DNA from 2 places in the Tsukamurella sp. NPDC003166 genome. Region 1 is predicted to be linked to the other one. Evidence: riboswitches for the same ligand, from Rfam matches in the RefSeq annotation. Region 1 holds a riboswitch; the other holds the start of a gene.

What was found. A riboswitch is a leader RNA that binds a small molecule or an ion and turns the genes downstream of it on or off. The one in region 1 is predicted to bind cyclic di-AMP.
Region 2: it holds a riboswitch for cyclic di-AMP, as region 1 does, so the genes downstream of both, ABZX10_RS13630 (transglycosylase family protein) here and ABZX10_RS09780 (C40 family peptidase) in region 1, are expected to answer to the same signal.

The regions. Positions count from the first base shown of each region.
Region 1 covers NZ_JBEXNL010000006.1:155,301-169,815, forward strand. The annotation lists gene ABZX10_RS09745 (hypothetical protein) at 1-103, opposite strand, end outside; gene ABZX10_RS09750 (hypothetical protein) at 96-1,328, opposite strand; gene ABZX10_RS09755 (SRPBCC family protein) at 1,328-1,792, opposite strand; gene ABZX10_RS09760 (hypothetical protein) at 1,779-2,177, opposite strand; gene ABZX10_RS09765 (long-chain fatty acid--CoA ligase) at 2,344-4,152, shown strand; gene ABZX10_RS09770 (glycosyltransferase family 4 protein) at 4,302-5,432, opposite strand; gene ABZX10_RS09775 (NlpC/P60 family protein) at 5,448-6,491, opposite strand; gene ABZX10_RS09780 (C40 family peptidase) at 6,579-7,247, opposite strand; cyclic di-AMP (ydaO/yuaA leader) riboswitch at 7,262-7,414, opposite strand; gene ABZX10_RS09785 (hypothetical protein) at 7,535-7,705, opposite strand; gene ABZX10_RS09790 (DEDD exonuclease domain-containing protein) at 7,889-9,718, shown strand; gene ABZX10_RS09795 (Lrp/AsnC ligand binding domain-containing protein) at 9,744-10,019, shown strand; gene ABZX10_RS09800 (CoA ester lyase) at 10,026-10,877, opposite strand; gene ABZX10_RS09805 (YbaK/EbsC family protein) at 10,949-11,416, opposite strand; gene trpD (anthranilate phosphoribosyltransferase) at 11,413-12,459, opposite strand; gene ABZX10_RS09815 (hypothetical protein) at 12,482-12,937, opposite strand; gene ABZX10_RS09820 (heme-copper oxidase subunit III) at 13,087-13,701, shown strand; gene ABZX10_RS09825 (cytochrome c) at 13,740-14,515, shown strand, end outside.
Region 2 covers NZ_JBEXNL010000010.1:145,380-159,894, reverse strand. The annotation lists gene ABZX10_RS13660 (helicase-associated domain-containing protein) at 1-170, opposite strand, end outside; gene ABZX10_RS13655 (hypothetical protein) at 210-404, shown strand; gene moaC (cyclic pyranopterin monophosphate synthase MoaC) at 446-871, shown strand; gene ABZX10_RS13645 (molybdenum cofactor synthesis domain-containing protein) at 871-1,371, shown strand; gene ABZX10_RS13640 (molybdenum cofactor biosynthesis protein MoaE) at 1,364-1,789, shown strand; gene ABZX10_RS13635 (hypothetical protein) at 1,833-2,711, opposite strand; gene ABZX10_RS13630 (transglycosylase family protein) at 2,927-3,580, opposite strand; cyclic di-AMP (ydaO/yuaA leader) riboswitch at 3,590-3,750, opposite strand; gene ABZX10_RS13625 (MoaD/ThiS family protein) at 3,902-4,141, opposite strand; partial or broken gene moaA (GTP 3',8-cyclase MoaA) at 4,145-5,128, opposite strand; gene ABZX10_RS13615 (hypothetical protein) at 5,140-5,352, opposite strand; gene ABZX10_RS13610 (cold-shock protein) at 5,436-5,870, shown strand; gene ABZX10_RS13605 (hypothetical protein) at 6,100-7,020, opposite strand; gene ABZX10_RS13600 (DUF2771 family protein) at 7,283-7,825, opposite strand; gene ABZX10_RS13595 (MFS transporter) at 7,839-9,629, opposite strand; gene ABZX10_RS13590 (DUF3027 domain-containing protein) at 9,768-10,445, shown strand; gene ABZX10_RS13585 (ATP-binding protein) at 10,663-12,963, shown strand; gene ABZX10_RS13580 (phosphatase PAP2 family protein) at 12,957-13,565, shown strand; gene ABZX10_RS13575 (DUF2530 domain-containing protein) at 13,504-13,692, opposite strand; gene ABZX10_RS13570 (MarR family transcriptional regulator) at 13,829-14,263, shown strand; gene ABZX10_RS13565 (GNAT family N-acetyltransferase) at 14,369-14,515, opposite strand, start outside.

The DNA.
Region 1 (14,515 bases):
CGGGGTGCGCGGAGTGCTCGGCGAGCGCGGCCGCGAGCCACGGCCGTGCCGTCTCGAACAGGCGTGCCGCCGAGCTGAGGAATTCGTCGGAGGAGTCAGCCACGGGGCCATACCTCCGGGTCCGGGGCGAAGGTCACGCGCAGCTCCCCTTCCGTGTGGGCGGCACCGGCCACGACGCAGCGGCGCAGGACCGACGGTAGCCGGATCCGCCGCCGCACGCCGTGCGCTTCGACCACGACATCCTCCTCGACCCTGCCCAGGCCGATGGTCGCGGGGTCGACGAGCGGCAACGCGATCCCCCACTCGTACCGCACGTCCATGCCCTCGCCGCCCAGCCGGCGCACCTCGGGGGCGGGCACCGTGGCGGGCGCGGCGTCGAGGATCGCCGCCGCGTCCCAGGCCAACGCGGCCGCCTGCGCGGGAGTCGTCACGAGGTCCGCGGCCTCCGCCAGTTCGACGACGGGACGATCCAGCACCGTCGAGATCTCGGCGAGGGCCTCACGCGCGTCGTCCTGCGCGGCGACGCGGGCGCGCACGAGTCGCACGCCGGGGTGCGGCAGGTCGAGCGCGAACCGGTCGTCGAGGTCGATCAGCCGGCCCAGCACCAGTGCCACGGGCCGCAGGCCCAGCACCTCCAGCGCCGCGAGCTCCTGCCGGGCTCGCGCCGGGCGGCCGGCGTCGCCGGTCAGGACGTACACCAACTCCAGCGCGGACCGGTCGGCGACGAACGCGGCCAGCTGCTCGGCCAGGCCCGCGAGGGGCTCGGCCAGCAGCAGCGCCGCGAGCGCGCCCGCGGCGGGGCCCGACGCCGGCCCGGACAGCCGGATGTGGCGCGGCCATACGCGCTCCAGGTACGCCGCGAGCGACGCGGGCGCGGTGAGCAGCGAGACCAGGCCGTCGAAGCCCGGGCCGTCGACGACGACGGTGCGGTACTCGCCCGAGTCCGCGTGCCCGCGGATCGCCCGGAGCACGAGCACGTGCTCGGCGTCTGCGAGACCGGTGAGCTCGGGCGGCTCCAGGGCGAACGGGTCGAAGCCGGAGCCGGCGTCGGCGGAGTCGACGAGGCCCCGTCCGGCCCGGACCGTGGCGGACAGGCTCTCCCACCACTGCGCGAGCAGCTCGACCGGGTTGAGGTGGACGTGGTCGAAGGGCGCACCACCGTCCGCGAGCAGGGGATCGACCACCCGGCCGACCGTGACGAGCAGGGTACGGCCACGGTCCGCCGCGCGCGCCGCGAGCGCCGTCGCCGTCGTGGTCCGGCCCGATCCCCCGGCGCCCGCGAGGAGCAGTACCCGCGTCCCGTCAGCCCCGGACGCCCCGTCCGACATCAGGATTGCGCCGCCGACTCGCCCTCGACGTGGCGCTTGAGCTCCTTGAGGGCGGTGTCGGTGATCGCCTTCTCCGCCTTCCGGCGCAGCATCCCGAGCATGGGGATCTGGAGGGTGACCTCCAGCGTGTACGTGACCGTGGTGCCGGCACCGTCGGCCGTGGGCGTGAGGTCGTACCGCCCGTGCTGCGTGCTCTGCAGCGTGCTCGCCGCGAGGTCCCACTCGACGGATCGGCCGCCCGGGGCCCATCGGTACTCGAGCTCGTAGGTATCGCGGAGGAAGCCCTCCTCGAGCACGAACCGCACCCGCTTCGGCAACCCGTCCTCGGTGGTCTCGAGGACGGTGACCTCGCGGGCCGCCGAGACCCACTCCGGATAGCGGTCGAAGCCCGCGATGGCGGCCATGATCCGCTCGGGCGAGGCGGCGATGACGATGGATTCGCGGGTGCGGTCACCGTCGGACACGGTCCACCTCCCCGACCGCCGGGCCGCCGAGCACCCTGCCGTTCTCGGCGGCGAACTTCACGTCGAACATCACGTCGTGCCCGCGGACCCGGCGCTCGTGCACGTCGGCGACGATCTGCTCGGGCGTCATCGGCCGCGTGGGCTCGGCGTGCAGGAAGTAGTGGAGCAGGCTGCCGTCGAGGTGCGGCTCGATCCAGAACTCCGAGGTCCCGGCGACCGGCCCCTCGACCTTCCAGCGGATCCCCAGATCGCCCCGGTCCTCGGTGACGGACAGGCGCAGGTCGGGGAACCAACCGCGCCACCGCTGCGCGCCCGCCAGCGCGGCGGCCACGGCACTCGGGTGGGCGGCGACGAAGGCGACGTCGGCCACTTGGATGGTGCTCACCTCCTAAGCTTCACACATCCGTGGTCGGGGCGGACGGTGCCGGGTCGGTTAGGCCCCGTCACGTGCCTGCGGTACGACGGTGCGGGGGTTGCCGCATGCCCCGAACACCCCCTTTGCCGCGGTGTAAGGTTCACCACATCACCAGCGATCACGACCCGGAGGATACGTGCGCGAGATAAGCGTCCCTGCCAACTACACCATCGACCCCTCGGCCTCCACGGTCGATGTCGTGTTCGACGTGGCCCGCACCGATCCGGACAGCGTCCGGGTCAAGCGGCTGGTCGCGGGCAACTGGGAGCCGGTCACCTCGAAGCAGTACGAGCAGCAGATCCTCGGTGTCGCGAAGGGCCTCATCGCGCAGGGCGTCCAGCCGGGTGACCGGGTGGCGCTCATCTCGTCCACCCGGTACGAGTGGCCGCTCATCGACTTCGCGATCTGGGCCGTCGGCGCCGTGACGGTGCCGGTGTACGAGACCAGCTCGGCCGGCCAGATCGACTGGATCCTGCAGGATTCCGATGCCGTGCTCATGGTCATCGAGGGTCCGAAGCAGGCCGCCGAGGTGGCCGAGCTGAAGGACCTGCACAAGGTCGCGCGGGTGCTGCGCATCGACCCCGAGGACGGGGAGAAGGGCGCCGTCGAGGCGCTCACCGCCGAGGGGGCCGACGCGGGCGTCACCGAGGAGCAGGTCCACGCGGGGCGTGCCGGCGTCAAGGCCGATGACCTCGCCACCCTGATCTACACGTCGGGCACCACGGGCCGTCCCAAGGGCTGCGAGCTCATGCACTCGAACCTCATGAGCGAGGCCGACGCGATCCTCGCCTCCCCCTTCGGCGACGCGATCCGGGGCGGCTCGAACGTGATGTTCCTGCCGCTGGCGCACGTCCTGGCCCGCGCCGTGAACATCGCCTGCTTCAAGGGCGGCGCCGTGGTCGGCCACTTCAACGACACCCGCAACCTGGTGCCGCAGTTCTCCGTCTTCCAGCCCACGCTGATCCTCTCGGTGCCCCGCGTGTTCGAGAAGGTCTTCGCGTCGGCGCAGCAGAGCGCCGTCGACGGCGGCAAGGGCAAGATCTTCGAGGCGGCCGTGCAGACCGCGATCGAGTACAGCCAGTCGCTGGACAACGGGGGCCCCGGCCTGCTGCTCAAGGCCAAGCACGCGCTCTTCGACAAGCTCGTGTTCGGCAAGCTCAAGTCCGCGCTCGGCGGGAACTGCAAGGTCGCGATCTCGGGCGGCGCACCGCTGGGTGCGCGGCTCGGCCACTTCTTCCGCGGCGTCGGCGTCACCGTGATGGAGGGCTACGGCCTCACCGAGACCACTGCGGCCGTCACCGTCAACGTGGCGGGCGCACAGAAGATCGGCAGCGTCGGCCGGCCGCTGGCCGGGCAGGCCGCGAAGATCGCCGAGGACGGCGAGATCATGCTCAAGGGATCCGTCGTGTTCCGCGGGTACTGGCGCAACGAGGAGGCCACGAAGACCGCGATCGAGGACGGCTGGTTCCACACCGGCGATCTCGGCTCGATCGACGACGACGGCTTCCTGTCGATCACCGGCCGCAAGAAGGAGCTCATCGTCACCGCCGGCGGCAAGAACGTCTCCCCCGCGGGCCTCGAGGACGCCCTGCGCGGCAACGCCCTCATCTCCCAGGCCATGGTGGTCGGCGACGCACAGCCCTTCATCGCCGCGCTGGTGACCATCGACCCGGAGGCCTTCCCGCAGTGGAAGTCCGCCAACGGTAAGCCCGAGTCGGCCACCGTCGCCGATCTGCGCACCGATCCCGATCTGGTGGCCGAGATCAACCGGGCCGTCGCCGTCGCCAACGAGACCGTGTCCAAGGCCGAGGCCATCAAGAAGGTCCGGATCCTTCCCGAGGACTTCTCCGAGGAGACCGGCGAGATGACGCCGACCATGAAGGTCAAGCGCAATGTCGTGTCGCAGAAGTACGCCGACGACATCGCGGAGATGTACGCCAAGTAGTCCTCGAACACAGCACCGCCGCACCGGATTCCGGTGCGGCGGCTGTCGTTTCCCCTCCCCTTCGGACCTTTGGTGCGTGTCGGCGACGACACGCCGAGCGCCCGTCGCAGAGTTCCACCGAAGATCGACGCCGGGCCGCGGCGCGGGGATCAGTACGGGTTGAGCAGGGTCTGGAGGCGGTGGCCGAGGCGGCGCCAGTCGAAGTGCTCACCCACCAGTTCGCGGCCCCGCGCACCCATCGCGGCCGCGCGGTCGGGATCGGCGAGCAGGCCGGCGACGGCGTCCGCGATGGCCTCGACGTCACGACCCGGGACGACGTGCCCCGACTCGCCCTCCCACACCGTCTCCGGGGCACCGCCCGAGTCCCCCGCCACGACCGGCTTGCCGGTCGCCGAGGCCTCGAGGAAGACGATGCCGAGCCCCTCCACGTCGAGGCCCGCGCCGCGCGTGCGACAGGGCATGGCGAAGACATCGCCGAGGTTGTGATGTGCCGCCAGCTCATCGGCGGGAACGCCGCCGGTGAAGATCACGTGCTCCTCGACCCCGACGCTGCGCACCAGCTTGTGCAGCGTCTCCGCGTAGGGGCCGCCGCCGACGACGACGAGCCTCGCCCCGGGAACCTGCGCGCGGATCCGCGGCAGCGCGCGGATGAGCATGTCCTGGCCCTTGCGCGGTACGAGCCGCGACAGGCACAGGACCACGGGCTCGTCGTCGCCCAGGCCGTACCGTCGCCGGAGCTCCGCGCGGGCGGCACCGTCGGGCCGGAAGACGTCCGTGTCGACGCCGGGCGGGAGGTGCTCCAGCGCGGCCCGCGGACCGAACGCGGCGGCGAACCTGCCGCGGGTGTACGTGCTGACGTAGGTCGTGACGTCGGTGGTTTCGCCGATGCGGCGCAGGCACGCGCGCGACGGCGGGAGCATCGACCAGCCGACCTCGTGGCCGTGCGTGGAGGCGACCGTGCGCAGGGCCCCCGCGTCCTTGAGCGGGGCGCCGAGCAGTGCGAGCGGCGCGGCGGCGCCGAACCAGACCGTTTCGATGTCCCTGTCGCGCACCAGGTCCCGGGCGCGACCGAACGCGTCGGGGGTGGGCAGCAGGAGCGACGTGGGGTGGCGCACAACCTCGAAGGGCTGCGCGGCGTCGTACTCCTCGCTGCCGCGCCAGCGCGATGCGTACACCACCAGCTCGTCGGCCGGAAGCTGCCGGACGAACGCCTGGAGGTAGGTCTGGATCCCGCCGGGGCGGGGTGGAAAGTCGTTGGTGACCAGCAGCGTGCGCGGCATGGTGACTGAGCCTAGCTAGTAGCGGACGGCCGCCTTGTAGGGGCCCGCCGCGTCGATCGGCACGACCTGGACGGGGACGCCGTAGGTGGAGGCGTGCACCACCTTTCCATCGCCCACGTACATGCCGACGTGCGTGGCGGCGGCGTAGTAGACGATGATGTCGCCGGGCTGCAGAGCGTCCCGCGAGACGGGCTGCCCGCCGCTGAGCTGGGCCTGCGAGGTGCGCGGCAGCGACTTGCCGGACTGCTGGTAGGCCCAGACCATCAGGCCCGAGCAGTCGAACTGGCCGGGGCCTGATGCGCCCCAGGCGTAGGGCATGCCGACGCGGGTGACCGCGGCGCGCACGGCGGCCAGCTCCGCGGTGCTCCCCGGCGGCACCTTGCTGGGGTCGAAGGGCGTCGGCTTGCCGATGAGCGAGCCGCGCTGCGCCCCGGTCAACCGGTCGTAGATCGCCTTGATCCGCGCGATCTCCTGGGCGAGGCGGGACTTCTTCTCCCGCAGGTCCGCGGCCTTCTTCTCGGCCTCGGTCTTCGTGGTGTCGGCGGCCTTCGCCGCCTCGTCGGCCCGCTTCGCGGCCGAGTCGGCCTCGGTCTTCGACTTCTTGAACGCGGCGACGGTGGCGACCACGTCGCGGTTGATGAAGTCCAGAGTGGACATCTGATCGAGCATCTGCTGCGGCGAATCGCTCACGAGCAGCGCATAGGTGCGGTTCGTCCGCGAGCCCTTGTAGTTCGCGACGACCACCGCGTCGATCTGCGGCTGCAACGCGGCCTGGCGCGCCTGAACGGCGGTGACCTCGCGCTTCGCGGCGACCAGGGTGGCGTCCGCGGCGCGCTTGGCGGCGGTGGCCTTCGCGGCGTCGTCCTGCGCCGCCTTCGCCGCCTCGTTCGTCGCAGAGGCCTGCTCGGACAGGTCCTTGTACTGCTTGAGAGCTGCGTCGGCGGTGTCCGGATCCGCAGTCGCGCTGCCGACCACGGTGAGCCCCGCGACCATGCACAGAGCGGCGGACGCGGCGATGCCACGCGCCAGCAGGGAGCGGGGCTGAGAGATCGATGACACGGCCGAGCGGGTCCTTCCAGACTGACGTCGCGAGGCTCCTGCCCCGCGACGAGCTGTGATTGCGGTGGCAATCACAGCAAGGTTACGTCAGTAACGTCGAGCGGAGTACACGGACATCTCGTTGAGCGGGCTCACCTTCACGGGGATGCCGTAGTTCACCGAGTGGACGACCTTGCCGTTGCCGATGTAGAGGGCGGCGTGGCTGCCGCCGTTGTAGATCACGATGTCGCCGGGCTGGAGGTCCGCGATGGCCACTGCGCGACCGCCGCCGAGCTGGCCGTAGCTGTCGCGCGGCACGGTGATTCCGGCCTGCTTCATGGACCAGTAGACGAGTCCCGAGCAGTCGAACGAGGTCGGGCCGGCGGATCCGTACGAGTAGGGCAGGCCTTGGCGCGACAGCGCGGCCTGCACGACCTTGGCCTTCGCGCCACCGGGCTGCACGCCGGCGACGGTGGTCTCGCCCGGCTTCGGGGCGATCGCGATGCCGGTGACGATGTTCGGGCGGGCCGTGGTGTTCCGCGTGGCGGCCACCTGAGCCGCTGCAGGCGCGACCTTGGCCGCGGGCTTCGCCACGGGCTTCCCGACGGGGGCGGGCTTGACCTCCGGGGCCTGCGGCGCGGGAGCCGCAGGGGCGGGCGCTGCGAAGGCGACCGCGGGAGCGGCGAGCGTACCGATGGTGACAGCGCCGGCGGCGAGGGCGCCGCGCGCGACGGTGGCGCCCTTGCTGGGCTGCGGCTGAAGCCGGTGTTTCGCCACGAAGGGTTTCTCCTAAGTTTCTTCCCGACCGCCGACCGAGTTAGCTGACGGGTTCGGGCGAGGAAGATGCCCTACCCCGGAGGCTCGAAAGACCTCCGGCGATTCACCCCGGATAACACGTGTGGGTCCCCGGCGAGGCCTCGCGGCCTCTTAGGCGGTGACCTCGGGAGACGGAGCGGTTTTCGCCCCGGGCTCCTCCGCAAGGTCTCAGAAAGATTACGAAACGGAAACGCCGCTGTCTAGCCGGACGCGCCGAGAAGCGCCGTCCGATCGGCCCCAGGGGCCGCCTATCCGGCCTGTTCGTACTGGTCAGGCACCGCGCGGAGCAGCGGCAACATTCCTTCGCTCGCGAACGCCGCGATCGCGTCGTTCAGGCCCGGTTCGGCCGTGATCGCCGGCGCCGGGGGCGATGCTGCGGCCGGCGCCGCCACGACCACCGGCCCCAGGAGGAAGCCCACGGAGCAATCGCCGCAGGCGCGGGGCTCGGCGGGGCAAGTGGCGCAGTCGACATGCAGAGCCATGACGGTGGTTCCCTTCGTTCGATCGTCTCGATGCGGCGACGGTATGCCGGACGGCCGACAAGTTTCGCGCGCCCGTTCGGGACGGGAGGACTTGTCGGTGGGGTGTTCTACGGTCTCGGCATGCAGCTCAGCCTGGACGACCTCGAGACGGGCGCCACGGACCCGGCGCTCCGGGACGTGACCTTCGTCGTGGTCGACTTGGAGACCACGGGCGGCTCGCCGAAAGGGGGCGATGCGATCACCGAGATCGGTGCGGTCAAGGTGCGCGGCGGCGAGGTGCTGGGCGAGTTCGGCACGCTGGTCGATCCGGGGCGCGGGATCTCGCCGCACATCACCCACCTCACGGGCATCACCACCGCGATGGTCACCGGCGCCCCGCGGATCGAGTCCGTGCTCCCTGCGTTCCTCGAGTTCGCGCACGGCGCGGTCCTGGTCGCGCACAACGCCCGGTTCGACATGGGCTTCCTCAAAGCCGCGGCCGCCGCCACCGGCACGCCCTGGCCGAAGGCGCAGACGCTGTGCACCGTCCAGCTGGCGCGCCGGGTGCTCACGCGGGACGAGGCACCGTCGGTCAAACTGAGCGAGCTGGCGCGCCTGTTCCGCACCGAGACCACCCCCAACCACCGCGCGCTCGACGATGCGCGGGCCACGGTCGAGGTGTTGCACGGGCTCATCGGGCGCGTCGGCAACCAGGGCATCCACACGCTCGGGGAACTGCGCGGGCACCTGCCCTCGGTCACGCCGCAGCAGCGCGCGAAGCGGCACCTCGCGGACCCGCTGCCCGAACGACCGGGCGTCTACCTCTTCCGCGGGCCGGGGAACGAGGTGTTGTACGTCGGTACGTCGGGCGACCTGCGCCGTCGCGTGCGCAGCTACTTCACCGCGGGCGAGACGCGCGGGCGCATCAAGGAGATGGTGGCACTCGCTGAGCGGGTGGACCATGTCGAGTGCGCGCACGCGCTCGAGGCCGCGGCCCGCGAGCTGCGCCTCATCGCGGCGCACACTCCCCCGTACAACCGCCGCTCGAAGTATCCGAAGCGCGGCTGGTGGATCTGCCTGACCGTCGAACCCTTTCCGAGGCTCGCGGTCAAACGGTCCGCCCCGGCGGGCGCGCCGAGCCTCGGGCCGGTCCGCTCGCGAGCCGACGCGGCGGATCTCGCGGACCTCCTCGCCGACACGTGCGGCCTCCGCACGTGCACGACCCGACTCCGGGCCGGCGCGGCCCACACGTGCGCCCTGGGGCCCGACGGTGCGCCTCCCCTCGGCGGGTGCCGGGCCTCAGTCGCGACGCCGGAGCCGGCCGCGCTGTACCGCCCCCGCGCCGACCGGGCCGCGTCGGCGCTCTCGGGCCGGTCGTCGGAGGTCTTCGACGCGCTCCAGGCACGGCTCGCCGTGCTCGCGGAGCGGGAGTTCTTCGAATCCGCGGCGCGGCTGCGCGATCGCACCGCGCACCTGATCGACCTGGTGCTCCGTTCACACGCGCTGGTGGCCTTCGCGGACGTGCCCGAGCTGTCGATCGCACATCCCGACGGGGCCGGCGGCTGGGAGCTGTCCATCGTCCGGCACGGCCGCCTCGCCGCGGCCGGGACGGCACCGCGCGGCGTGCCGCCGATGCCGGTCTTCGAGCAGCTGCGGGCGGGCGCGGAATCGGTCTACGAGGCGAGCGGGGACACCGTCGCCGCGCCGGACGTGCCCGACACGCTGTTCCCGGCGGACACGCTGCACGGTGCCAGCCCCGAGGAGGCGTCGCTGCTGCGGCGATGGGCACTGCGGCCGGGTACCCGCATCGTCGACGTGCAGGGAACGTGGGGCGAGCCGATCAACGGCGCCGGCCGCTGGCTCGACTGGGCGGAACGGGCGGGCGAAGCGGGGCGCGACGCCCGCTCGGCCGCGGCGCATCCGCGCGGGCCCGCCAGGCAATACAGTGAGGAGGCCACGCATGCCGCGTGAGTAGAGCAACCGAAAGGCCGCGTACGTGATCACCGCGATCGTCCTCATCAACGCCGACGTGCACCGCATCCCCGAGACCGCGCAGGCCGTGGCGAACGTCGAGGGCGTGACCGAGGTCTACTCCTGCGCGGGCGACATCGATCTCATCGCGAAGGTGCGCGTGCGGCAGCACGACGAGATCGCCGAGGTCGTCACCGAGAAGATCAACCGCATCGACGGCGTCGCGAGCACGTCCACCCACATCGCCTTCCGCGAGTACGCCTCCGCGGACGTCGACGCCGGTTTCGACATCGGGAACTGACCGCCCTCAGTAGCCGCTATGGCTGACCTCGGCGGCCTCGGCCTCGATGCCGAAGTCGGCGGCCTGCTGCACGATCTTCTGCGCACGCGCCAGGCGGGGAAGGTCGGAGCCGTCGGTGATCTTGCCGCCCGACTTCTCGAAGGCGTCGATGAACCCGTGCGCCCAGGAGACATCCGCGTCGCTCGGGCTGAGCCCCGCGTTGATGATGCCCGCGTGCTCGTGGGTCAGGCAGAGCTTGCCCGACATGCCCATCTCCTTCGCCAACGCGGTCCCGGTCGGTAGGTGCGCGATGTTCAGCGTCGGGCCGTCGATCGGTGCGGGCAGGCGGGCGGCCCGCGAGGCGATCACCAGCTGCGAGCGCGCGTAGGCCAGCGCGATCGGGTCCTCGCCCACGGCGGTGTCGCGCTTGAAATCGCCGGTGCCGAACGCGATCCGGAAAGTCGACGGCGCGGCTGCGATCCGCTCGACGTTCTGCATGCCGCGGGCGGTCTCGACGAGAGCGAGGATCCGCGTACCGTCGGGCAGGCGATCCGCGGTGTCGTCGAGGTGGCTCGACCCCTCGGACTTCGCGAGCATCACGCCCTCGAGCCCCTCGCACTGCTTGAGCGCGGCGCAGTCCTCGCTCCAGTACTCGCTCGCCGCGTCGTTGATCCGCACCCAGGCGCGGTGCCCGGTGGTCAGCCAGTCGACGGTGTCCCGTCTGGCCTGGTCCTTGTCCTTCGCGGCGACGGCGTCCTCGAGGTCGATGATGACGGCGTCGGCCTCGCTGGCCTGGGCGATGGCGAACGACTCGGGATGAGAGGCCGGGACGAGCAGCCAGGAACGGGCGATCTGCGGGGAGACGGTGCGCTTACTCACGCCCTCAAGACTAGGCGCGTGGAACGCTGAATTCCGCGGAATGGAATTTTGTGCGTTCTGTTCACGCGCTCTCAGTCGGAGATGTCCGCGACGGTCGCGTCGTACGCCACGATCAGCGCGTCCGCGTCCACGATCGCGCTATGGCCGTGCGCGCCGGCGCCGAGGGCCACCGTCGCCCCGACGATCCGATCGTCGACGTACACGGGCCAGCCCCCGAGCGCCCCGATCGGAGTGATGGTTCCGCGCTCGTATCCCGTCGCCTGCAGCGCCTCGTCGGCGGGCGGCATCGCCAGCCGGTTCACCCCGACGACGGCGCGCAGCTTGGGCCAGGCGATCGACCGGTCCCCCGGCACGAGCGCGAACAGGTAGTCGCCCTCGCCCCGGCGCACGACGAGGGACTTCACCAACCGCGACGGCGGCAGGTCCATCAGCGCGGCGGCCTCCTCGAGACTGCGCGCCGCCGGGCGCTCGCGGACGGTCACCGTCAGGCCGCGGGACGCGGCGTCGGCACGCATGCGGTCCAGCCCGGATGCGCTCACGCGCCCGCGATCTCCTGCGACAGCGCGACCCAGCGGTCGAGCAACGCGGCCGCGGCGCCCGAGTCCACGGCCGCGGCGACCCGCGGCAGGTGCGCGGCGAGCGCGTCCTGCACCGGCTCACCCGCGGTCAGCCCCTCGTAGGCGGCCACGGCCCCGGCGGAATTGAGCAGCACGGCGTCCCGGACGGGGCCCGTCTCACCGGCGAGGAAGGCCCGAGCGATCGCGGCGTTGACGGTCGCATCGCCGCCGCGCAGGTCCGCCATCGACACCCGCGCCAGCCCGAGCTCGCGCGGGTCCACGGACTCGACGCCCACACCCTCCTCCTGCACCCGCCAGACCGTGGAGGTCGACGTGGTGGTCAACTCGTCGAGCCCGTCGTCACCGCGGACGACGATCACGTGGTCCTGGCCGCCGCGGTCGGCGAAGGCCTGCGCCACGACCGGCGCGAGGTCGGCGAACGCGCAGCCGATCAATCCCGCCGAGGGCCGACCCGGGTTGGTCAGCGGCCCGAGCACGTTGAAGACGGTCGGGATCCCGATCTCCTTGCGGGTGGCACCGGCGAAGCGCAGCCCCGAGTGGAAGACCGAGGCGAGGCAGAAACCGATGCCCAGTTCGCTGGTGGTGCGCGCGACACCGTCGGCGTTCAACCCGATCGCCACGCCCAGAGCCTCGAGGCAGTCCGCGCCACCCGACTTCGACGACGCCGCGCGGTTGCCGTGCTTGAGCACGGGGACGCCGGCGGCGGCCACGACGATCGAGCTCATCGTCGAGATGTTGACGGAGTGCGATCGGTCGCCGCCCGTGCCGACGATGTCGACGGCACGCGCGTCGAACGGGACCGGGGTGGTCAGCGACAGCATCACATCGGCCAGCGCCCGCACCTCGACCGGCGACGGGCCCTTCATCTTCATGGCCACGCCGAACGCCGAGATCTGCGACGGGGTGGCCCCGTCGCTCATGATCTCGGACATCGCCCACCGGGCCTGCTCCGCGCTCAGATCGCGCTGGGAGGTGAGCTCGGTGAGAACTGTGGGCCAATCCATGGCCACAGCGTAGTGGGGTCGATCAAGCGGGTATCTGGAGCACCTGCCACAGCACGGCCCGCCCGCCGTGCCGGGCCGTCACTCCGGCCATCCGGGAGCGCTCCTGCGAGACGTGCAGCGCGTCGACCTTCTGCACCCGGGCCACGACGACGGTCTCGAGCCCGTCGGTGCGGACCGCGGCCGGCGCACCGTCGGGCATCCGCTCGTACCGGTCCTGCCCGACGAGCCGCAGCACCTCCTCGACCGATCCGGGCGGCAGTTCGAGGACGTGCTGGAGCACGCTCTGCGCCTCGGGATCGAATCCGGGCGCGGCGTCGAGGACGGCCGACGAGGCGGCCGTGTCGTCTCCGGACCGCGCCACGGGAACCAGATCGGGGTGCCCGGGCGTTAACTCTTCGACGGTGCGCGCCGAGAGGCGGCCCAGCAGGCGGCCCAGACGGGTGCCCTGCTCGGGCCTGCCGTTGAGGTCGTAGGGCAAGGGATGCCTTATCTTCCGGTGACGAAACGGTCGCTGACATGGCGTTTCGAGGGTGGGTGCGGGAGGCCGGCGGCCTGCTCGCGATATTCGACGCGCCCAATCTGCGACCCGGGTAGGCATTCGATACTACGACCGGTCATACTTGCGAGGTGACTAGCGCCGCACCGACCTCAGCTACAGCCATCACCCAGCGCGTGCACTCACTCAACCGGCCCAACATGGTCAGCGTCGGGACCATCGTCTGGCTGTCGAGCGAGCTCATGTTCTTCGCCGGGCTCTTCGCCATGTACTTCGTGGCGCGGGCCGGTGCTGGGGAGAACGGATGGCCCCCGCACGACGTGAACATCAGCCTGGCCGCGGCCCTGCCGCCGACCATCGTGCTGATCGCGTCGTCGGTCACCTGCCAGCTCGGCGTCTTCGCCGCTGAACGGGGCGACGTCTTCAAGTTCCGCATCTGGTACCTGATCTCGCTGATCATGGGTGCCGCCTTCGTCGCGGGGCAGCTGCACGAGTACTACACGTTGATCGGCGAAGGCCTCACGCTCAGCTCGTCGGTGTACGGCTCGGTGTTCTACATGGCCACCGGCTTCCACGGCCTGCACGTCATGGGCGGCCTCGTCGCCTTCATCTTCATCCTGGCGCGCAGCCGCGCCTCGAAGTTCACGCCCGCCCAGGCGACCTCGGCGATCGTCGTCAGTTACTACTGGCACTTCGTCGACGTGGTGTGGATCGGCCTCTTCGCCGTCATTTACATCATTCGCTAAAGACGTATTTCTCAGTCGCCATCACAGAGGGATAGCAGATGAGTTCAGCCAACTTTGAGCCCGCCGGCGAGGGAGGCGAGCCGGGCGGCGCTTCGAGCGCCGCGCCCGACCGCCTCGCGGCCCAGAAGGTGCGCAAGCAGCGCAAGCTCCGCCGCAAGGTGACGAGCGCGGCCCTGCTGGTCGGCGGCCTGCTCGCGGCCGGCGGTGTCGCCACGATCGCCAGCCCCACCCCGCAGGTCGCCCTCGCGGACGACTTCGACGCCGCGCAGATCGAGAACGGGAAGCGCCTGTACGAGACCTCGTGCATCAGCTGCCACGGCGCGAGCCTCGAGGGCGTCAAGGACCGCGGTCCCAGCCTGGTCGGTGTGGGTGACGCGGCGGTCTACTTCCAGGTGCACTCGGGTCGCATGCCCGCGACGATCAACTCGTCGCAGATCGTGCGCAAGCCCGCGAAGTTCGACGCCAAGGGGATCGACGCCCTGGGCGCCTACATCCAGTCGATCGGCGGCGGACCGTCGATCGTGTGGGAGTACAACGCGGACGGCTCGATCAAGCGCAACGAGAACGGCGACCGCGTCGTCGCCCAGGAGTCGCTGCGCGGCAAGAACCTCGGCGCCGGCGCCGAGCTGTTCCGTCTGAACTGCGCCTCGTGCCACAACTTCACCGGCCGGGGCGGCGCCCTGTCCGGTGGTAAGTTCGCGCCCCCGCTGGATCCCGCGAACGAGCAGGAGATCTACACCGCGATGCTCACCGGCCCGCAGAACATGCCCAAGTTCTCGGACCGTGCGCTGTCGCCTGAAGAGAAGAAGAACAT
Region 2 (14,515 bases), on a different contig from region 1:
AGTGACGACGGGCTGAGCAGACGGCTCGCGAGCACCGGAAAACCCGCGGGGACCGGCGTCGCGACGTCGCGGCGGGCATCGAGGAGGGCCGTGATCTCCGCGTCGTCGCGGCCGCGCAACCAGTCCGCGAGGAGCGCCGCGGGGGCGGCCGACGCCGCAATACTGCTCACCGATACAGCGTAGACACCGCGGCATGTCAGAATAGCGGCGTGTCTGAGACCTCGAATGCGAAGAAGCCCGGCTACGTCGACAACGGCTGGCCGCAGGCGAACGACGGCCATGCCGCCCACGCCGTGAACGAGCTGGCCGCCCCGGTGGTCGGCGCGATGTCGCCGTTCGGCGAGGTCGAGTTCCCGCAGGCGCACATCCCGTACGTGCACCCGTCGACCCGGATCAACCGCTGACCGGAGAGCTCTCCCACGTCGACGCGACGGGCGCCGCCCGCATGGTCGACGTGTCCGCCAAGGACGTGACCGCGCGCACCGCGGTCGCGGCCGGGACCTTTCGCACCACCGAGACCGTCATCGCGGCCATCGCCGACGGTGCGGTCCCCAAGGGCGACGTGCTCGCCACCGCCCGCATCGCGGGGATCATGGCGGTCAAGCGCACCGCTGACCTGATCCCGCTGTGCCACCCGCTGCCGATCTCGGGGGTCGTCGTCGACCTCGAGCCCTCGGGAGCGGAGATCACCGTCACCGCCACCGTGCGCTGCACCGGCCGGACGGGCGTCGAGATGGAGGCGCTCACCGCGGTATCGGTCGCCGGCCTGACCCTGCACGACATGGTCAAGGCCCTCGACCCGGCCGCGGTCATGACGGACATCCGCGTGCTCACCAAGGACGGCGGCAAGACCGGCCACTGGGAGAGATGATGACCGAACCACTCCGACCGTCCCGCGACCGCTGCGCCACCGTCGTGGTCGCCTCCACCCGCGCCGCCCTCGGCGAGCGCGCGGACACCACCGGCCCCCTCATCGCCGCCTGGCTCGGTGAGCGGGGCTTCGAGGTCTACGGCCCCGTCGTCGTGCCCGACGGCGAGGAGGTGGGCGCCGCCATCCGCTCCGCCGTCCGGCGCGGCGACGCCGTCGTGCTCACCACCGGCGGCACCGGGCTGACGCCCACCGACCGAACCCCGGAGGAGACCCGCGGCGCGCTGACCTTCGAGATCCCCGGCCTCGCCAACGCCATCCGCACGTCGGGCCTGCCGGACGTCCCGACGACCGTGCTCAGCCGCGGGCTCGCCGGCGTCGCGGGATCCTCGCTGGTCGTGAACCTGCCCGGGTCCAGCGGCGGCGTCCGCGACGGGCTGGCCGTGCTCGACGGGGTGCTGCTGCACGCGCTGGACCAGATCCGCGGCGGCGATCATGGTTGAGGTCGTCGTCGCGCAGGTCACCGAGGACCCCATCGACCTGCCCGCGCACGAGGCGGCGGTGACGAGAGCCGAGGCGGGTGCCGTCGTGGGTTTCGTCGGAGCCGTTCGCGATCACGACGGCGGGCGCGGTGTGACACGGCTGGAGTACTCGGCGCACCCCAGCGCCGGGCGGGTTCTCGCCGACGTCGTGCAGGCCGAGGCGGACGCCGCGCAGGGGGTGCGAGCGGTCGCCGTGTCGCACCGTGTGGGCCCACTGGCGATCGGCGACGCCGCGCTGGTGGTCGCCGTGTCGGCGGATCACCGCGCCGCCGCCTTCGCCACCTGCGCGCGGATCGTCGACGCCGTGAAAGAGGCGCTGCCCGTCTGGAAGCACCAACTGTTCCGGGACGGAACAGACGAGTGGGTCGGCAGCGCGTAGCCGCCGACCCACTCGATGCCGGTACGTCAGGAAGTGACCGGAACTACGCGCACGTGGTGACCTTCGTGGGGTTGCACGGGCGCGGAGTGAACAGGGGGACACCGAGGTGCCCGGGAACCACCGGGACGCCGAGCACGCCGTCGGGGATCGTGGCGCCCGGGTTCGCCGGACGCTGCGGGACGTTCGCCGTGGCGGGTACGACGGGCCGCACGGGCTTGACGCCCGAACTGGTGCCGGTCACGCCGACCCCGTCGATACCGCCGTTGTCGCCGGGCGCGAGCGGATGTCCGGGGCGGCCGATCACGCCGCCGATACCCGCGCCGGGAGCACCGACGGGAACGCCGCCGACACCCGCGATGGCCGGGCCACCCAGGCCGCCGGGGATGGAGGTGCCGACGCCGCGGGGCGCGACCGCACCCGTGACGGGCGCGACGGTGCCGGTGCCGGTGCCGGTGCCGCTAGGCGCAACCACGCCGGTGCCGCGCGGGGCGACCGCGCCGGTGCCGACGGGCACGACTGTGCCGACCGCGGGCGCGACGGCGCCCACGCCGATCGGCGCCACGGCGCCCGCTCCGTTGCCGTTGCCGCGCGGTGCGACCGGGTGGGTGCCCGTGGCGGGGACGACCGCGCCGGTCCCGGTGCCGACCCCGCCGAGCCCGGGAATGACGACCGCGCCGACGCCCGGAACGGTCACCGAGCCGGGCCGGGCGGGAGTACCCGCCGCGGGCTTCGCCGGGGCGGGCTTCGCGGCCGCGGGTGCCGCTGCGCCCGGGACGGGTGTCGGCACGGGGGTGGGGTTCGCGCACGGGCAGCCGGGCGCGGCGGAGACCGGAGCTGCGACGACGAGGCCCGCGGCGGCGATCAGAGCGCCGACAGCGACGATCTTGCCGGTGGCGCGTGCGGTGCGGGGGCGAGCAGTCATCCTGGCTCTCTTTCCTGGTGTGCTGTGCAGTCGCGGCTTTGCAGTCGCGAAATGTGATCCAGGAGAACCTAGCAGACGATGTGCGACTGCAAAACGTCACCTCCTCGTGATCGGGTCGGTGTGTCGCAGTTCACAGGATGAGGGCCGGCGCGGCAACGCCGAAGGGACCGACGGCGATGCCGTCGGTCCCTTCGGGGGAAGCGTGTGTGCGGAGCTCAGTAGCCCTTGGCCGCGGCCTGCTGCAGCATGGCGAGCACGGCCGGGTCGACCTGCTTGCCGCCGTTCTGGGCCTGCGCGATGACCTGCTGGACGTAAGCCGAGTTCGCGGTCTGGCCGGCGACGGGCTTCGCTGCCGGCTTCACCGCGGGCTTGGCGACCGGCTTCTGCGCCGCCGGGGTGGCGGGCTTGGCGACGGGCTTCTGCGCCGCCGGGGTCGCGGGCTTGGTGACCGGACGCGTGGTGTTCGAGGTGCTCGTCTCGGTGGGGGACACGGAGCGCGGGGTGGCGCTACCGAGGCCGCGGCCGCAGACGGGCCATGCGCCCTTGCCCTGGCCGGCGAGGACCTTCTCGCCGATCGCGATCTGCTGAGCGCGCGACGCCTGGTTGGCGGTGGGCGCGTACTGGGTGCCGCCGTAGGAGGCCCAGGTCGACGGGCTGAACTGGAGGCCGCCGTGGTATCCGTTGCCCGTGTTGATCGCCCAGTTGCCGCCCGACTCGCACGAGGCGACCTGGTCCCACTGGGAATCGGGCGCGGCGTTCGCGGCGGGAGCGGCGAGCGCGAGACCCGCGCCACCGAGCATCGCGCCGGCGGCGGCGATCTTGGCGGCGCTCAGGCTGGTGGTGGACTGCTTGCGGTGACGAGCGGTCATCGTGTGAAGTCATTCCCTCTCTACGCGCGTGCGAAGTTAGCTGTCGGGTTCGAGCGAGAGGCTGCTCGGCCATTGCTGGCTTGACCCCTAGGGCGTGTGCCCTGCGGCCGTGCGGCCGCGGTGGTTCCTCCGCCTTCGTCCAGGTGTAGATCGTGGTGCGTTCCCCGAAACGGACACTGGACGAAGCTCTGCGCTGCGACCGATCGGGTGGCCACTGCTGCGGCCCTCAGCGACGGTAACAGACCCCGGCCCGTGGCCCAACCGTTACCGGACCGTGATTTTGTGGAGTGTGATGGATGTCACGAGCCCGTGGCGGACGGATCAGCCGCCGGCGAAGGGCGGCAGCACGTCGAGCATCGACCCCGTCGCGGGCGCCTCGAGGTCGCGGACGGCGACCTCGTCGAGCAGGTAGCTGCAGCGCGTGAGCACGCGGCCCAGCTCGGGGTGGCGAGCGGCCAGGAGGTCGGCCACCTCGGCGACTGAGGCACCGTCGGGCAGGGGGACGGTCTCCTCGGAGACCCCCGCGGCCGCGCGGGCGGCGGCGAAGTAGCGGATCAGCACGTGTCAGCCACCGATCGCGCTCATCGTGCGGGTGGGCTGCAGGAAGGCCGGGTCGTCGATGCCGTGGCCGGCCTGCTTGCCGAGCATCGCCGCGGCCCACGCGTCACCGATCTCCTCATCGGAGGCGCCGCCGCGGAGCAGGGGTTTGAGGTCGGTCTCGTCGGTGGCGAACAGGCAGGTACGGATCTGGCCGTCGGCGGTGAGCCGGACGCGGTCGCAGTCGCCGCAGAAGGGGCGCGTCACGGACGCGATGACGCCCACCGTCGACGGTCCGCCGTCCACCAGGAAGCGCTCGGCCGGCGCACTGCCCCGGGGCTCGCCGGCCGGCGTGAGGGCGAACTCGCGACGCAGCTCGGCGAGGATGTGCTCGGCCGTGACCATCGTGGCCCGATCCCAGGTGTGGTCGGCGTCGAGCGGCATGTGCTCGATGATCCGCAGCTCGTAGCCCGCGTCGAGGCAGAGGCGAAGGAGCGGGCGCGCGTCCCGGAGGCGGCCGGGGCCCAGGACGGCGTTGACCTTGACCGGGGTGAGCCCGGCGGCCGCGGCGGCCCGCAGTCCGGCCAGGGCGTCGTCGAGGCGGTCGCGGCGGGTGACCCGGGCGTACTCCTCGCGGTCGACGGTGTCCAGGGAGACGTTGACGCGGTCCAGGCCGGCACCGGCGAGCTTCTCGGCGTGCCGGGCGAGGGAGAGTCCGTTCGTGGTCAGCGAGAGCTCCGGACGCGGCTCGAGCGCGGCGGCGTGCGCAACGATCCGGTCCAGGTCCGCCCGCAGCAGCGGCTCACCGCCGGTGAAGCGGACCTCGGTGATGCCCAGGTCGCGCACCGCGATGGTGATGAGCCGGTCGATCTCGGGCCCCGTCAGGACGTGCTCGCCGGCCAGCCACGGCAGGCCCTCGGCGGGCATGCAGTAGGTGCAGCGGAGGTTGCACCGATCGGTCAGCGAGACGCGCAGGTCGCGAGCCACGCGGCCGTACTTGTCGATGAGGGGTTTCACGTCGGCTACTCGCGGTCCTCGGCGCGGCCTCCCAGGATCACGGCGACCACGCCCACGAGGAAGCCGACCGGGGTCAGCGGGGTGAGTGCGTACACCCAGGTGGGTGCGGTGGTGCCGTGCGCGAGGAGGGGAGTGAGGAACAGGGCGGCGATCGCGATCAACCCGATCGCGAACAGCGCGATCGACACGGAGACGGCGACGGAAACGGACTTGCCCACAGGTCTAGACTAGTCGCAGTGCGTCTCGCAGTTCGCGGGGCGCGTTTTGTTGTTCTTTTCAGCGCAGAGCAGGTGACGAAGACATGCCTACCGGCAAGGTCAAGTGGTACGACACGGACAAGGGGTTCGGATTCCTCTCCCAGGAGGGCGGGGAGGACGTCTACGTCCGTTCGTCCGCGCTGCCCGACGGTGCCGACGGCCTCCGGCAGGGCCAGCGGGTCGAGTTCAGCATGGCCGCGGGGCGTCGCGGCCCGCAGGCGCTGACGGTGACCGTGCTCGAGCCCGCCCCCTCGGTCTCGCGCGGTGCAGGTGCGGGCGCGGCGGGTGCCGCGCGCGGCCGCCGGCCCGCGGCGAACCGTCGTCCCGCCGAGGAGCTGAACGTGCTCATCGAGGACATGATCCAGCTGCTCGACGCGGGCGTGCAGCCCGAGCTGCGCAAGGGCCGCTACCCCGACCGCAAGGCCGCCGAGCAGATCGCGAAGGTGCTGCGCGAGATCGCCCGGGAGCTCGACGCCTAGTTCCACGGGTCGACGGTCCGCGGGTCGACAGTCCGCGGGCTGGGGACGGCGCGGGCAGATCGGGTGCGGGAAGCCATCCGCACCCGATCTGCCCGAGCGCACCCGGCATGCCGGGTGCGACTGCGCGGAATGGGTGCGGGAGCTCATCCGCACCCGAAACGCCGGCCGGAGGTGCATCCGCACCCGAGACGCCGGGCCGGAGGTGCATCCGCACCCGAATCGCCCGGCCTCATCCCGAGTCGAGGAGCCCGTGCCGCCGCAGTGACGGTGTAAGAAGGGCGCGGAGGGCACCGTCGCGTTTGAGGACCGGCCAGCCGAACCTGATCACCTCGAAACCGGCCCGTTCGAACGCTTCCTGTCGCGTCTTCTCCCGCTCGAGGGCGTCGGCCTTCTCCTCGTCGGTGTCGCCGTACTTGCCCTTGCCGTCGAACTCGGCGATGAGAGCCTCGCCGAGGGTGAAGTCGGAGTAGTAGGTGGAGCCGTCGAGGTCGTAGCGGACCTGCAGATCCGGTGTCGGCAGACCCCACGCGAGCATCTGCATCCGCGCCCACGACTCGCCGGCGGACTCGCTCCTCTCCACGGACAGCGCAAGGGCCTTGCGCGCGATGTCGCAGCCGCGCCTGCGACCCATCCGTTCCCTGCACGCTTCGATCTCGGCGAGGGGAATCGGGTCCGGGTCCTCCGGTCGGGGATACCGCCGCACGAGCCGGATCGCGTCGAAGCCGATGACCGCGCGAACCAGGTTGCCGGTCATGGCACCGTCGAGCGAGGTCCGGGCGCGTGAGGTCGCGACGACCCCTGCCACCTCGACGACGTCCTCCGACGGGAGCGGCCGCGGGTGCAGGAAGACCTTGCCGCGGGTGCCGCCGCCCTGCGGCCGGTCCACGGTGATGTGCACCCGCGAACGGTCGGGCTCGAACCACGGAACGTCGTGCAGCGCGGCGGCGCTCTGGTGACTGGCGGCGCCGGCGCGTCGGCGCATGGTCGCAACGACCTTGAGTCGATACAGCTCCTCGGCGTCGCGCGGCTCGGCTTCGAGGTACGAACCCGGCGCGGGCCGGATCAGCGTCTGATTCCGCACCGCCTTGGTGATCTGGTTGCTGCTCCAGCCGATGGACCGCAGGTGCGCGCGCGGCATGATCTCCCCCATAGCGGCATTCAACCGTGGCCGACCCCGCCGGATCCGTCGGAGCAGCGGGTTATCCACAGGGCAAGAGGCTCATCCACAGCCCTCCCGCACCCGAAATGCGCGAGCGCACCCGGCGTGCCGGGTGCGACTGGGCAGAACGGGTGCGGGAGCTCATCCGCACCCGAAACGCCCGGCCGCAGGTGAATCCGCACCCGATCTGCCCGGTGATCGAGCGTCGACGCAGTGCCGGACCGACCAGCAGCAACCCGTGGCGACCCGGAGACTACGGCTGCGGGGCCGGGGCGAGGTCCTTCGGTGCGCTCTCGGGGAGGGTGTTGATGCCCCAGACGGCCTGGGCCTGCAGGTTGCCCTCGGGGTCCTGGATGGTCGACGGCACGCTGATGTCGACGGCGGCGAGGAGCAGATCGGGGGTCGACCTGAGCACCAGCGTGGCGTGCGTGGGCTGCAGGTGCGTGATCTGCTCCCGCTGCTCCCGCCCGGTGCGCGGGTCGACGCGCTGCACCGTGAGGAACCACGGGCGCTCGGTGATGTAGGTCGGCAGGGAGATCGTGATCGCCCGCCCGGGCTCGACGGGGATGGCGGTCGGCACCGTCGGCGCGTCGCAGACCCGCGGCGGACCGTCGACGCAGTACCCCATGGGCGACACCTCGACCAGCTTCGACCCGACGGTGGCGTGCAGCGCCGGGCGGGGGCGCGGCTCGGCGCGCTTGTCCAGCGCGGCGCTGATCGTGAACGCGAACAGCACGGCCGCTGCGACGACGAACACCACCCCGGCGATGAGGACGTTCCGGCTGGGCTTGATCATCGAGCGACCCCGTTCATCGTGGGTGGGTGTTCATCGTGGGCGGCACGTGTTCGGGGCGCTTGCCGCCGAAGTTCGGGACGAGCGAGCCGCCCCGATAGGTGAGGACCGTCTGCAGGGTGCCCACCACCATGATCGCGGCGACGGTGGCGAAGCCGATCCACAGCGTGGGCGGCAGCAGCACGCCCAGCGCGGCGCCGCCGACCCAGCCGAGCTGCAGCGCCGTCTCCGAACGGCCGAAGGCCGAGGCGCGGGACTCATCGGGCAGGTCGTCCTGGATCGACGCGTCGAGTGAGACCTTCCCCAACGCGGACACACCCGAGGCGATGAAGGTGACCGCGGAGACCACCACGATGTTGCCGAACACCGCCGCGACGATCGCGCCGACGGTGGCGGCGATCGTCGCCTGCACGACGATCCGCGCGGGCCGCGGCAGCTGTAGCCGGGCGCCGATGCCGTTGCCGATGAAGTTGCCGACGCCCGCGGCGGCGCCGACCGCGCCGATCATCGCGAGCGAGGCGAACGGATCGCCGCCGGACGCCGACTGCGCCTTGCTGTAGAAGGCGATGTAGAGGGTCAGGAAGCCGGTGAGGACGCGGATCGTGGTGTTGCCCCACAGCCCGGTTACGACGCTGCGGCCCAGCGGTACCCGCAGGTTCTTGAAGGCGGCGCCCAGCTTCGCCCGCCCGCCCTCGGTCGACTGCTGCGCCTCGCGCGCCATGGCGCCGGTGTAGGAGAGCGTGGTCGGGACCTCGCCGGAGGTGTTCTCTACCCGCTTGGGGATGCGCATGCACAGCACCGCGCCCGCCACCGCGAACACCATCAGCGCGTACATCCCGCCGGGGATGTGCAGCATCCGGCTGAGCCCGAACTCGGCGCCGGACGCGATCGCACCGCCGAGGCCCGTGCCCGCCACCAGCCCGAACAGGGTCAGCCGCGAGTTCACCCGGGCCAGGTCGATCGACGGTGGCAGCACCCGCGGCACTACCGCGGACTTGAGCACCGAGAACGATTTGCTCATCACCATCATCGCGAGCGCGCAGGGATAGAGGACCCAGGGATCGAAGTTCACGGTGTTCGCGACCGGGTCGTACGAGCAGTTCGTGATGAGCAGCACCGCGAGCCCGACGCGGATCCCGAAGGACGCCGCGAGCGCCACCCGCCGGCCGTGCTGGATGCGGTCGAGCAGCGGCCCCATGAACGGCGCGATGATCGCGAAGGGCGCGATGTTGACCAGCAGGTAGAGCGCGACCTTCGACTTCGACTCGGCCTGCGCCGCCGCGAAGAAGAGGGTGTTCGCCAGCGCGACCATCATCGCGGCGTCGACGGCGTTGTTGAGGATCACCGGGTAGGTGAGCGCGGTCAGACCGGACTTGTCGGCACCGTCGGCGGTGGTGGCCCGGTGCCACTTCGCGATCCCGGCCTCGGTGATCTCGCGCCCGCGCATCGCCGCCACCCGGGTGACGGTGATCTTGCGCGGCATCCGCCGCTGCTCGTCCTCGGCCGCGCGCCGCTCGGACGGCGTCGGGGTGTCCTCGAGGGGAGGGAGGTGGTGGTTGGAGACGTACTGCGGGCGGTGCGGTTCCCCGTTCGACGGTGCCCCCTGCCGCGGCGCGCGCGGACCCTGCGTCCCGGCGTTCGACGGTGCGCCCTGCCGCGGCGCGCGCGGACCCTGCGTCCCGGCGTTCGACGGTGCGCCCTGCCGCGGCGACTGCCCGCTGTGCGCACGCGGGACCGACCCCGGACGGCGCCGGGGCTCGTCGGGGGGATACTGCTGCTGCCCCGGATGACCGCTCACGCGGACCATTGTTCCGCATCGGCGACGGCGCCGCCGACACCGGTGGTTCGCCGCCCGCGTGCACCGGCGATCCCGGCGTCCGGCACAATCGTGAGGGTGAGTTCCGCATTGCAGTCAGCCGCCGCGGTCGACCTCGCGCGCGCCGTACTGGAAGCCGAGGAGGGCGCTCCGGTGGGTGCGCACGTGGCCATGGTCGTCGAGGACGAGTTCGCCGTGGCCCACTACTTCGAGGCGAACCTGCCCGCGTACCGCGGCTGGCAGTGGTGCGCCGTCATCGCCGCCACGCCCGGCGGCGAGCTGACGGTGTCCGAGACGGCGTTGCTGCCCGGCCCCGACTCGCTAACCGCGCCCGAGTGGGTGCCGTGGGATCAGCGGGTGCGTGCGGGCGACCTGGCACCGGGTGATGTGCTCCCGCCCCGCGCGGGCGACGAGCGGATCGAGCCAGGCCACGCCCTGTCCGGCGACCCCGCGATCGACGAGGTGGCCGGCGAGATCGGCGTGAACCTCGAGCGGGTGATGTCCCGGTTCGGGCGCCTCGACGCGGCCGAGCGCTGGCTGGCCGGCGACTTCGGTCCGGAGTCCGAGATGGCCCGCTCCACCCGGTACCACTGCGGCGACTGCGCCTTCTTCCTGCCACTCGCGGGCGTGCTCGGCGCGGCGTTCGGCGCGTGCGGCAACGAGTACTCGGCCGACGGGCACGTCGTGCACGCGCATTACGGGTGCGGCGCGCACTCGTCGGTGCCGGCACCGTCGGGCCAGGGGAGCCCGGCGTACGAGCCCTACGACGACGGCGCGGTGGAGAAGGTCCCTGTCGAACAGGGCTGAGCGGGACCCCTTCGGGACCGCCGCGCTGCGCCGCGCGACCCTCGCCGCCTGGCGCGATTCGCCCACCCGCGCGGCCGAGGACCTCGCCGCCGAGCGGGACCTGGTCACCGTCGGCTACCGCGACCGCGTCGCCGTCGAGCTGGCGCAGAACGCCGCCGACGCCGCCACCGCCGCCGGGATCCCCGGCGAGCTGGCCGTCTGGGCCGAGCTCGACGGGGTGCACGTCGCCAACACCGGCGCACCGCTGTCGAAGTCCGGGGTCGCCTCGCTCGCCGCCCTGCGCGTCTCGCCGAAGGCCGACGGTGCCTCCGTCGGCAGGTTCGGGGTCGGCTTCGCCGCCGTCCTGACGGTGAGCGACCAGGTCGAGATCCGGTCGACGGGCGGCGGGATCGTCTTCTCCGCGGAGCGCTCCCGCGCGGATTCCGGCCTCGACGAGGTCGCCGCGATGCGCCTGCCGTACCCGGTCGCCACGCCGCCGTGCGCGGGTTTCGCGACCGAGGTCGTGCTGGTCGGCGCGGACCCCGCGCTGCTCGGCGAGTTCGCCGACCAGGCCGCGGACCTGCTGCTGGACCTGCCCGCGCTCGTGGCGGTCACCGTCGGCGACGAGCGGTTCGAGACCCCCGACCTCGTCACCGGGCACGGGCCGCACGCGCGCTGGGTGATCGGCGCCGACGCGCGGTTCCTGCACGCGCCCACGCGCACCGACGAGCCGCTGACCCTGCCCGTGCGGGTCATCGCCGACCTGCCCACCACGCCCGACCGGCGCCGCCTGCACCCCGACGCGGACGTCGCGCTCGCCGCCCACGGCTACGCCGCCTTCGTCGCCGCGCAGCCCGACCCGATGCCGCTGCTGCCGCCGCGCCGGCCGCCGGCCGGCCCCGTCGACGCCCTGCTGCGGGAGGCGGCCGAGGACGAGCTGCGCGGGCACGCCTGGGTCCCCGGGCCCGACGGTGCGCGGTTGCGCCCGGACCGCGCCGCGGTGCTGCCGGGGCTCACCGACGAGCTGTTCGCGCTGCTCGCCGAGACCCTGCCGCTGGTGCCGGCGGCGTTCTCGTCGGCGCCCGACGCGGCGCGGCTGATCGCGCTCGGTGCGCGCGAGCTGACCGCCGCCGACCTCGCCGACGCCGTGCCCCGCGATCGCGAACCCGCCTGGTACGCAGGGCTGTACGCCGCGTTCGACGCGGCCCGCCTGTCCGCGGATGACCTCGGCGCGCTGCCGGTCCCGCTCGCCGACGGCCGGGTCGTGACCGGTGCGCGCGGCGCGGCGCTCGTCGCGGGCGACGCCGATGCGCTCGCCCTCGTCACCTGGGCCCGCGTCGTGCACCCCGCCGCGCAGCACCCGCTGCTGGAGCGGGCCGGTGCCCGCCGCCTCGCCGCGGCGGACCTGCTCGGCGATCCCGCGCTCCGCGAGGAGGTCGGCCGGATCGACTGGGACGCGGGGCCCGCCGGCGAGGACGTCGAGCTCACCGAGGCCGTGCTGGGCCTGCTGGGGGAGGGCGGCACCGTCGGGCCCGGGTGGCTGGGCGCGCTGCCGGTCCCGGGCGATGACGGTGCGCTGTACCCCGCGGACGAGCTCCTGGCCACCGGGGCGCCGCTGCGGGCCGCGCTCGGGGTGGATCATCCGTACGGCACCGTCGAGCCGGACTTCGAGGCGCGGCACCCCGCCGCGGCGTTGCGGGCGATCGGGGTGGGTTGGTCCTTCGGCGTGCTCCGGGAGGCGCTGCCGACGGAGCCGGAGCGGAGCCTCGACGGCGCCGAGGACTGGTGGGCGCACCTGCCCGGCGAGCCGGACGAGCTGGTCGCGGTGCGCGACCTGGACCTGGTGGAGCACTGGGACCCCGCGCTGGCGCTGATCGCGGAACTGCCGGGCGTGCTGGACGATCCGGACGGCTACACGGCGTGGTGGCTGCGCACGCGCACTGCACTGGGAAGGCTGCGCTCGCCCGACGACGACACCTTCGCCGGCCTGCTGGACCCGTGCATCCATCCCGACGCGGGGCGCCTGCGCACCGCCCTGTTCACCGCGGTGCGCGGCGCGGCGGACGCGCAGGTCCTCGCCGACGCGCTGGCCGACCCGGACCGGTCGCCGACCCCCGCGGTGGTGGCCGCGGCACACCGGGCGATCGCGGGACATCGCCTGGCGCGGTTGCCCGCCCGGGTCCGGGGCGCCGACGGCGCGATCCTCGACGCGGACATCGCTGCCGTGCTCGACGTGCCGCACGCGCGGTTCACCGCCGACGGACTGGTGTTCGGCGGGCTCGACGTGGCCGCGGACCTCGCGGACACCCTCGACCTGCCGCTGGCGAGCGCGGAGCCGATCGAGATCGTCAGCGGCGGTGACCGGTTCGTGCGCGGTGCGCATCCCGGGGTGACCCTGGCGCAGGCCATCGGCGAGCTGCCGGACGCGCCGGAGACGGAGATCCACGACGAGCTGATCGTGCGGGTGGCCGCCGGGGAGCGGCGGGTGCCGTACGTCCTCGTCGGGGGTGTCCTGCACGTACAGTCGGGGCGATGGTGATGCGGGACGGTGCCTGGCCCAATCCGGTCGACGGGGCGGTGCTCGACTGGGTCGTGTCGATCCGGACCGAGGCGCTGACGGCGGTGGTCCGCGCGATCACGACGGTGGGCAACACGATCCCGATGTTCGCGATCGCGATCGTGGGGTTCCTCTTCCTCCTCTACCGGGGCCGGATCGGGTGGGCGCTGTACTGCGGCCTGACCTCGCTGTCGGGGCTCTTCCTCATGATCGCGGTCAAGAACGCCCTCGGTCGGGAGCGCCCGCCGATCCCGCCGCGGCTGCTCCAGATCGACAGTCTCAGTTTCCCGTCCGGGCACGCGCTGAACTCGATGGTGGTGCTCATGACCCTCGCGGTGGCCGCCCACGCCCTCACGGGCCGGCGATGGCCGCTCGCCGCCGCTCTCGTGGGCTCGATCGCGATCGGCCTGAGCAGGGTGTACCTGGCGGCGCACTGGCTGACGGATGTGCTGGCCGGCTGGGCGATCGGGTTGGTGGTGGTGGCGCTGGGGTTCGCGGTGCGGGCGGCGGTGCTGCGCCGGATCAGACCAGCCCGCGCTGCGCCCCTCGATCGCCGCGGAGGGCCGCCCGGCGCTGCAGGGTGAGCACCGTCGCGCCGAGAACCCCGACCCCGACGCCGCACGCGCACACGACCCAGGCCGCGCCGAAGGTGTTCCGGGCGAGCAGCGTGACGGCGAAGAATGCCGCGAACAAGACCGTTCCGGCGATCACGACCGGGCGAGGTTCGGTGAGAGTGCGGGGAAGTTCGGGGGTTTTGGTGCCGCGGTCGGGATCGCTTCCTTGAAGGTTCACGGGCTCTCCCGGGGTTCGTGCGCGGAAAACATTCTGACGGATGTAGTCTAGCGCCGTGACTGACAATGACGATCGGCTGGCCGGCGAACTCGCGCTGGCCACCGTGCGGTTCGCCCGCCACTTGCGTGGCCGGCGGCGTGATTCGCTCGTCTCCCTGACGCAGCTGTCCGCGCTCAACGCCCTTTCCAATGACGGGCCGCTCACGCCCGGCCAACTCGCGGCCCGGGAGCGGGTGCAGCCGCCGTCGATGACGCGGGTCATCGCCTCCCTCGCGGACCTGGGGCTGGTCCGGCGGGCGCCGCACCCCACGGACGGGCGTCAGGTGATCGTCAGCCTCTCGGACGAGGGCGAACAGGTCATCACGGGCGAGGCCGCGGCGCGCGAGGCGTGGCTGCGCGGCAAGCTCGCGGACCTCACCGCGGAGCAGCGGTCCACGCTGAACGGCGCCGTGGACATTCTCAACGGACTCATTGCGGCCGAGGAGAAGTAAGGCGGATTCACCCGGTTTCATCATCAGGCCCTATCGGATTGATTCCGATAGGGCCGTTCCTTTTCTCGGACAATTCCCCTATTCATGGGATGAATTCTCGGCGGGTTAGAACGACGTGCCGAGTTCCGGTTGCCGGGAGGTCGAGAAAACCCGCAGCGCGGTGCTTTCTCCGGCGAACCGTCCGGCGCGGGCCAGTGTGCTCGGCGCCGTCGCACCCAGGTACAGGCCGGCCAGGGTGGGCCCGGTCATCGA